One region of the Diaphorobacter sp. ED-3 genome, then DNA from elsewhere that is predicted to be linked to it. Evidence: predicted binding sites of a transcription regulator. Region 1 holds the regulator's gene; the other holds the start of a gene.
What was found. Region 1 encodes sigma-54, which starts transcription at its own class of promoters, with help from an activator protein. Its sites were predicted from a motif close to TGGCANGNAANCTGCTTT; they were not measured.

Region 1 (4,371 bases):
AAGCCGACCGCAACAAGCCCATGAACATCGAGGCCGATGCCCTGCGCCACGATGAGCTCAAGCAGACCAGCGTTTTCACCGGCCGTGTCGTCATGACCAAGGGCACCATCGTGCTGCGCGGCGCGCAGCTGGAGGTGCGCCAGGATGCCGACGGCTTCCAGTACGGTGTGGTGACGGCCGAGCCGGGCAAGCGCGCTTTTTTCCGGCAAAAGCGTGACACCGCGCCGGGCGCGCCCGACGAGTTCGTCGAGGGCGAGGGTGAGGTCATCGAATACGACGGCCGCGCCGACGTGGTGAAGCTCATCCGCCGCGCCGAGCTGCGTCGCTACCGCGAGGCCACACTGACCGACGAGCTGGCCGGCGCCCTCATCGTCTACAACAACCTCACGGACGTGTTCACCGTGGACGGGCAGAAGACCGCGCCCGGCGGCGCCACTGCCGGCACGCCGGGCGGCCGGGTGCGGGCGGTGCTCGCGCCCAAGGAGCCCGCCTCGGGCACCAGCGCCACGCCGCCCGTGCGCACCGAGCCGCCCGCGCTGCGTACCAGCCCCAGCCTGGACGGCGCGAAGTGAGCGCGGCCTTGGACGATGCGCGCATGAGCGAAGGCGTCAGCCGCCTGGAGGCGCTGCACCTGGAGAAGTCCTACGGCAGCCGCAAGGTGGTCAAGGACGTGTCCGTGGTCGTGCAAAAGGGAGAGGTGGTGGGCCTATTGGGCCCCAACGGCGCCGGCAAGACCACGTCGTTCTACATGATCGTCGGCCTGGTGCGCAGCGACGGCGGCCGCATCAGCATCGACGGGCAGGACGTGACGGACATGCCCATCCACCGGCGCTCGCGGCTGGGCCTGTCGTACCTGCCGCAGGAAGCCTCGATCTTTCGCAAGCTCAATGTCGAAGACAACGTGCGCGCGGTGCTGGAGCTGCAGACCGACGAGGCCGGCCGCTCCCTGCCGCGCGCCGAGGTGGAGCGGCGCCTGACCGCGCTGCTGCAGGAACTGCGCGTGGACCACCTGCGCAAGTCGCCTGCACTGGCGCTGTCGGGCGGCGAGCGCCGGCGCGTGGAGATCGCGCGCGCGCTGGCCACGCAGCCGCGCTTCATCCTGCTGGATGAGCCCTTCGCCGGCATCGACCCGATCGCCGTGATCGAGATCCAGCGCATCATTGGCTTTCTCAAGGCGCGCGGCATTGGCGTGCTGATCACCGACCACAACGTGCGTGAGACGCTGGGCATCTGCGACCACGCCTTCATCATCAGCGACGGCCAGGTGCTGGCTCAGGGTACGCCGTCGGACATCGTCGACAACGCGGAAGTGCGCCGGGTGTACCTGGGCGAGCACTTCCGCATGTGAGAGTGATGGGCGACCACGGCGCGATGCAGGACCAGACAGTGGGTTGCAGGCCATGAAGCCCGGCCTGTCGCTGCGCGTCTCGCAGCACCTGGCGCTCACACCGCAGTTGCAGCAGTCGATCCGCCTGCTGCAGCTGTCCACGCTGGAGCTGGCCCAGGAGGTCGAGCAAATGCTCGACGAGAACCCCTTCCTGGAGCGCACGCTGGAAGAGGCCCCGCGCGAGGAGTTCGGCCTGGCCCAGGCCGATGCACCGGTGAGCGAGCAAGACCGAGAAGTCGAAGATGCTATTTATTCAGGAGCTGTCAGCGCAGGGCAGGAAAGCGCTACAAGCCAAAATGATGCAGAAACCTCCACAGCCGAATCCACGGCCGAACCCGCGGACTGGGAAGGCGACGGCTCGGTAGACCTGGCGCCCGACGACAGCGAGTGGGGCGGCGACGCCCCGGCACGCAACGGTGCCGGCGCGGGGAGCGACGACGAGGTGGACGCCACCGAGCTGGCCCGCAGCCAGGAGTCGCTCACGGCCTTCCTGCACCGCCAGGCGCTGGCGCTGCGCCTGTCCGAGCTGGACATGGCCGCGCTGCGCTTCCTCATCGAATCGCTGAACGACGACGGCTACCTGGACGAGTCGCTGCAGGACCTGGCCGCCAGCCTGGCGGGCACCGAAGACCCCGAGCAACTCGATGAATTGGTGCACCGCTTCACCGTGGCGCTGCGCCTGCTGCAAAGCCTGGAGCCCGCGGGCGTGGGCGCGCGCGGACTGGCCGAATGCCTCACGCTGCAGTTGCGTGCGATGGACCAGGACGAAGAGGGCGACCCCGACGTGATCCAGGCCGCGCTGGCCATTTGCGGCCAGCCGCTGGACCTGCTGGCCAAGCGCGACGTGCGCCGCCTGGCGCAGGCCTGCGGCACCAGCGAAGAGCGCACGCGCGCTGCGATGGCCTTGATCGCGCGGCTGGAGCCACGCCCGGGCAGGCGCTTTGCCGACGTGGACCGCAACATCATCGTGCCCGACGTGATCGTCAAGAAAACCGGCCGCGGCGGACAGCAGAACTTCAGCGTGCAGCTCAACCCGGACGTGATGCCGCGCCTGCGCGTGCACGACATCTACGCCGGCGCGTTGCGCGGCGGCCGTGGCGAAGGCCACCAGGCGCTGCAGGCACGGCTGCAGGAGGCGCGCTGGTTCATCAAGAACATCCAGCAGCGTTTTGACACCATCCTGCGCGTGTCGCGCGCCATCGTGGAGCGGCAGAAGAACTTCTTCGTGCATGGCGAACTGGCCATGCGCCCGCTGGTGCTGCGCGACATTGCCGATGAACTGGGCCTGCACGAGTCCACCATCAGCCGCGTGACCACCGCCAAGTACATGGCCACACCCCAGGGCACGTACGAGCTCAAATACTTCTTCGGCTCGGGGCTGGGCACCGAAACCGGCGGCAACGCCTCCAGTACGGCCGTGCGCGCGCTCATCAAGCAGTTCATCGCGGCCGAGAACCCGCACAAGCCGCTGTCGGACAGCCAGATCGCCGAGATGCTCAAGGAGCAGGGCATTGAATGTGCGCGCCGCACCGTGGCCAAATACCGTGAGGCGCTCAAGATCGCCCCGGCCAACCTCCGCAAGGCACTTTGAACCATGGCACGCGTCGTCTTCGACCTTCCCCCGCACTTCGGCTTCAGTACCGAGCTGCAGATCTACATCAGCCATGTCAACCAGGGCGGGCACCTGGACAACGCGCAGTTGCTCAGCCTCGTGTCCGAGGCGCGCGTGCGTTTCTTCAAGTCGCTGGGTTACCCCGAGGCCGACGTGGCGGGCCTGTCCACCGTGGTGGGCGACATCGTGGCGCAATACAAGTCCGAGGCGTTCCACGGCGAGACGCTGCGCGTGGAGATGACGCCGCAGGACTTCAACCGCTACGGCTTCGACCTCGTCTTCCGGTTGACCGAGAAGAGCCAGGGGCGCGAGATCGCGCGCGGCAAGACCGGCATCGTCTTCATCGACCGGGCGGCCCGCAAGCCCGCACCCATTCCCGAATCCGTGCTCCAGCCATTGCTGCAGCGCGCAGCACAGCCGCAATGAACCAGCTTCAACTCTTTTTGCCCTGCGCCGCTGGCGTGGAGGGCTATCTGGCCGACGAGGTGCATGGCCTCACGGGGCTGGCCGGGCAGGACCTGCTCGTGGGCCGCGCGGGCGTGCTGCTGCGCGCCTCCTGGCGCGACGCGCTGCGCCTGAACCTGCACAGCCGCCTGGCGCAGCGCGTGCTGGTGCAACTGGCCGAGCGGCCCTACCGCAACGAGGACGACATCTATGCCGCCGCGGCCGACGTGGCCTGGGAGATCTGGTTCACCCCGCGCCAGAGCTTCAAGGTGGAGGTGACGGCCCAGCACAGCCCGCTCAAGAGCCTGAACTTCGCCGCGCTGCGCGTGAAGGATGCCGTGGCCGACCGCTTCCGCGCCAAGGCCGGCGTGCGCCCCGACGTGCAGACGCAGTGGCCCGACGTGCGCGTGCACCTGCACCTGACCAGCGACCGCGCCCAGATCTACATCGACACCTCGGGCGAACCGCTGTTCAAACGCGGCTGGCGCGAGGACAAGGGCGACGCGCCGCTCAAGGAAACGCTGGCCGCCGCCATGATCGCCGCCACCGGCTGGGACCCGCATGGCGAGCAGCCGCTGCCGCTGTACGACCCCTGCTGCGGCAGCGGCACCGTGGTCATCGAGGCCGCGCAGATCGCCTGCCGCATCGCGCCGGGGCTGCAGCGGCGCTTTGCCTTCGAGAAGCTTTTGCCGCACCAGGCCCATGTCTGGTCTGCGATCAAGGACGAAGCTGCCAGCGCCGTTACCGCGGCCTCGGTGCCGATTTTTGGCAGCGACGTGTCGCACCGCATGGTGGACTTTGCCCAGCGCAATGCCGTGCGCGCCGGCGTGGCCGACGCGGTGCAGCTGCGCGGGGGCGACGCGCTGCAGCGCATGCCGCCCAGTGAACAACCCGGGGTCATGCTGCTGAATCCGCCGTATGGCGAGCG
Region 2 (4,371 bases), 1.9 Mb from region 1:
CTGATCACCACGGTGGGCCTGGCCTCCAAGAATGCCATCCTGATCGTCGAGTTTGCCGTGCAGTTGCAGGAACAGGGCCGCAAGCTGCTGGATGCCACGCTGGAAGCCGTGCGCATGCGCCTGCGCCCCATCCTCATGACCTCGCTGGCCTTTGGCTTCGGCGTGGTGCCGCTGGCCCTGGGCACGGGCGCCGGCGCAGGCGGGCGCAATGCCATCGGCACGGCCGTGCTGGGCGGCACCGTGGCCTCCACGGTGCTGGGCATCTTCATGGTGCCGGTGTTTTTCCTGCTGATCCGCAGTTGGTTCAAGAGCCGCTCGCGCCAGGAAGACGCGGCCCAGCCTGCCCCCATCCACCCGGAGAGTGCCGCATGACGCGCCCCCATCCCTTCACGCCTGTGACCGCCGCCCTGGCCTGCGCCCTGCTGGCCGGCTGCAACCTGGCGCCACGCTACGAAGCGCCGCCGCTGCCCGTGCCGGACACGGTGGCATCGCCCCTGCCCCAGCCACCGACCGCCGGCGCCGTGGCGCTGCCGGACGGAGGTCCCATGGCCTGGCAAGACTTCGTGCAGGACGCCCGCCTGCGCACGGTGGTGGAACAGGCCCTGGCGAACAACCGCGACCTGCGCGTGGCGGTACTGGCCATCGACAAGGCCCGCGCGCAGTACGGCGTGGTGCAGGCCGACCGCTTTCCCACGGTGAACGCGGCCGGCGCGGGCAACCGCAGCCGCACCGCTGACGACCTGACCGCCGCGGGCCGCTCCAACACCACCAGCCAGTACAGCGCCACACTGGGCTTCAGCAGCTACGAGATCGACTTCTTCGGCCGCGTGCGCAACCTGAACGATGCCGCGCTGCAGGAGTTCCTGCGCGTGGCGGAGAACCGCCGCAGCGTGCAGCTCAGCCTGGTGGCCGAGGTGATCGGCGCCTGGCTCACGCTGGACGCCGACGCGCGCCGCCTGCAACTGGCACGCGAGACCCTGCGCACGCGCCAGCAGGCCCTGGAGCTCACGCAGCGCAGCCATGAACTGGGCGCCAGCTCGGGCCTGGTGCTGGCGCAGGCCCAGTCGGCGGCCGACACCGCACGCGTGGATGCGGCCGCCTTCGTCTCGCAGCTGGCGCGCAGCCGCAACGCCCTGGCCCTGCTGGTGGGATCGCCCGTGCCCCCAGCGTTGTTGCCCGCCAGCGTGGCCACCGTGGAAACGGCCATCGCGGGCCCGGCCACGACTGCAACCCAGCCCTCTCCCGGCACCGGTACTGCGAACAGTCCTGCCCCCCGGTCCCCCGTCCCCGCGCTGGCCGATCCCGAGGCGCCCGCAACGGCGCTGCTGGCCGTGCCTGCAGACGTTCCGTCCAGCGTGCTGCTGCGCCGCCCCGACGTGCGCGCGGCCGAGCATGCACTGCAGGGCGCCACGGCCAATATCGGCGCGGCCCGCGCGGCGTTCTTTCCGTCGATCACGCTCACGGCCTCGGTGGGCACGGCCAGCAATGCGCTGTCGGGCCTGTTCGAGGGCGGCAACGGCACCTGGGCGTTCGCGCCGCAGATCCGCCTGCCGATCTTCGACGCCGGCCGCAATCAGGCCAACCTGCGCGTGGCCGAGGTGACGCGCGACACCGCCGTGGCCCAGTACGAGAAGGCCATCCAGACCGCCTTCCGCGAAGTGTCCGACGCGCTGGCCGAGCGCGCCACGCTCACCGAGCGCCTGCAGGCGCAAGGCTCGCTGGTGCAGGCCACACAGCGCACGCTGCAGCTGTCGGACGCACGCTTTCGCCTCGGTGCGGACAACTACCTCGCCGTGCTGGACGCGCAGCGCACGCTGTATGCCGCACAGCAGGCGCAGATCACGCTGCAATTGGCCGAGCAGGTCAACCGCGTGACGCTCTACAAGGTGCTGGGCGGCGCCTGGACGGACCCAACACCACCGCCGGCAGGCGGCTCCTGATTCCATCGCTGGCAGCGCTTGAGGGGCAAGCGCTGGACGCTGTTCTTGTTCAATTGCGGTGCATCGGGCGCGCACGCAGGGGCCGTGCCACCGGCACAACATCCCCTACGAGGTCCGGGCGCAATCAGGACGCCAGCGCTCGCACCATCGCGCCGCCACTTGCACCACGGCGGTGCGCAGCCCGCCACGCCCGCCCAAGCGCGCGATTGCTCCTGAAACCATAGCTGCTCGCACTTGTCCATCAAGCGATAGCGGACTATTCATCCCAACCCATGAGCGCACACCTCTCACCCCGCCGCACCCTGGCACGCCCATTGCATTGAAGCCAGCGCGGCCACGGTAGGCCGCAGCGCGAGCCCTCTCCAACGGCGGAGGCAGGGCTCGCGGGACGAAGGCGTCCCCACCCGCAACCAGGCCCCTGCCCGGTGCGGCGTGCGGACGCCTTTTTTGTTGATGTGGCTGCGCGGGGCATTCCCGCCGGGGAGACGATGGTGAAGCAATCCAGGCTGGTGATGGTGGGCAATGGCATGGCAGGCGTGCGCGCGCTGGAAGAGCTGCTCAAGATCGCGCCCGACCTCTACGACATCACGGTGTTCGGCGCCGAGCCGCACCCCAACTACAACCGCATCCTGCTGTCGCCCGTGCTGGCGGGCGAGCAGACGCTGGAGGAGATCGTCCTCAACGACTGGTCCTGGTATGCGGACCACCACATCACGCTGCACGCGGGGTGCACCGTGACCCACGTGGACCGCACGCGGCGCACCGTGCATGGCGTGGCGCAGGACGGCCGCACCGTCGAGGCCCCCTACGACCGGCTGATCCTCGCCACGGGCTCCAACCCGTTCATGCTGCCCATTCCGGGCCGTGAGCTGCCCGGCGTGCTGGCCTACCGCGACATCGCGGACACGCAGGCCATGATCGACGCTGCCGCTAGCTACCGGCACGCCGTGGTGATCGGCGGCGGCCTGCTGGGCCTGGAGGCGGCCAACGGCCTCATGAAGCGCGGCATGCAGGTCACCGTGGTGCATGCGGGCGAGTGGCTCATGGAGCGCCAGCTTGACGACGTGGCGGGCAAGCTGCTGCAGCAGTCGCTGGCCGAGCGCGGCATGCAGTTCCTGATGCAGGCGCAGACGCAGGAACTGGTGGCCGGCGGCGACGGCCGCGTGGCTGCGGTGCGCTTCAAGGACGGCAGCGAGGTGCCCGCCCAGCTCGTGGTGATGGCCGTGGGCATCCGCCCCAACACGGCCCTGGCCGAGCAGATGCACCTGCACGTCAACCGCGGCATCGTCGTCAGCGACACGCTGCAGACCGTGACCGACCCACGCATCTACGCCGTGGGCGAATGCGCGGCGCACCGCGGCATCGCCTACGGGCTGGTGGCGCCGCTGTTCGAGCAGGGCAAGGTGCTGGCCAACCACCTGGCGGAATGGGGCATCGGGCGCTACCAGGGCTCGCTCACCTCCACCAAGCTCAAGGTCACGGGCATCGACCTGTTTTCCGCCGGCGACTTCCAGGGCGGCGAGGGCACGGAGGAGATCGTGCTCAGCGACCCGCATGCCGAGGGCGGGGGTGTATACAAGAAGCTGGTGCTCAAGGACGACCGGCTCGTGGGCGCCTGCCTCTATGGCGACACGGTGGACGGCAGCTGGTACTTCAAGCTGCTGCGTGACGGCCGCAGCGTGGCCGACATCCGCGACCGGCTCATGTTCGGCGAATCGCACCTGGGCGACGCGGGCCATCAGGGCCAGAACAAGGCCGCCGCCATGGCCGACAGCGACGAGGTCTGCGGCTGCAACGGCGTGACCAAGGGCCAGATCTGCAAGGCCATCAAGGACAAGGGCCTGTTCACGCTGGACGAGGTGCGCAAGCACACCAAGGCCAGCGCCAGCTGCGGCTCGTGCACCGGGCTGGTGGAGCAGATCCTCATGGCCACTGCGGGCGGCGACTATTCCGCCACGCCCAAGACCAAGCCCGTGTGCGCCTGCACCGACCACGGCCACCAGGCCGTGCGCGAAGCCATCCGCACACACCGGCTGTTGACCGTGGACGGCGTGTTTCGCTTCCTGGAGTGGAAGACGCCCAACGGCTGCGCCACCTGCCGCCCGGCCGTGAACTACTACCTCATCAGCACTTGGCCCAAGGAGGCGCGGGACGACCCGCAAAGCCGCTTCATCAACGAGCGCAGCCACGCCAACATTCAGAAAGATGGCACCTACAGTGTGGTGCCGCGCATGTGGGGCGGCGAGACCAGTGCCGCCGAACTGCGCCGCATCGCCGACGTGGTGGACAAGTACCAGATCCCCACGGTGAAGGTCACGGGCGGCCAGCGCATCGACCTGCTGGGCGTGAAGAAGGAAGACCTGGTCAACGTCTGGCGCGACATCGGCATGCCCTGCGGCCACGCCTACGCCAAGGCGCTGCGCACCGTGAA

Region 2: a site for sigma-54 is predicted at 2,244-2,261, ahead of nirB (nitrite reductase large subunit NirB). Genes of this name have one in related genera too.

The regions. Positions count from the first base shown of each region.
Region 1 is NZ_CP115182.1:552,439-556,809, forward strand. It holds gene lptA (lipopolysaccharide transport periplasmic protein LptA) at 1-572, shown strand, start outside; gene lptB (LPS export ABC transporter ATP-binding protein) at 596-1,348, shown strand; gene PCQ86_RS02730 (RNA polymerase factor sigma-54) at 1,401-2,978, shown strand; gene PCQ86_RS02735 (acyl-CoA thioesterase) at 2,982-3,425, shown strand; gene PCQ86_RS02740 (THUMP domain-containing class I SAM-dependent RNA methyltransferase) at 3,422-4,371, shown strand, end outside.
Region 2 is NZ_CP115182.1:2,792,591-2,796,961, forward strand. It holds gene PCQ86_RS13600 (efflux RND transporter permease subunit) at 1-372, shown strand, start outside; gene PCQ86_RS13605 (efflux transporter outer membrane subunit) at 369-1,940, shown strand; gene nirB (nitrite reductase large subunit NirB) at 2,429-4,371, shown strand, end outside.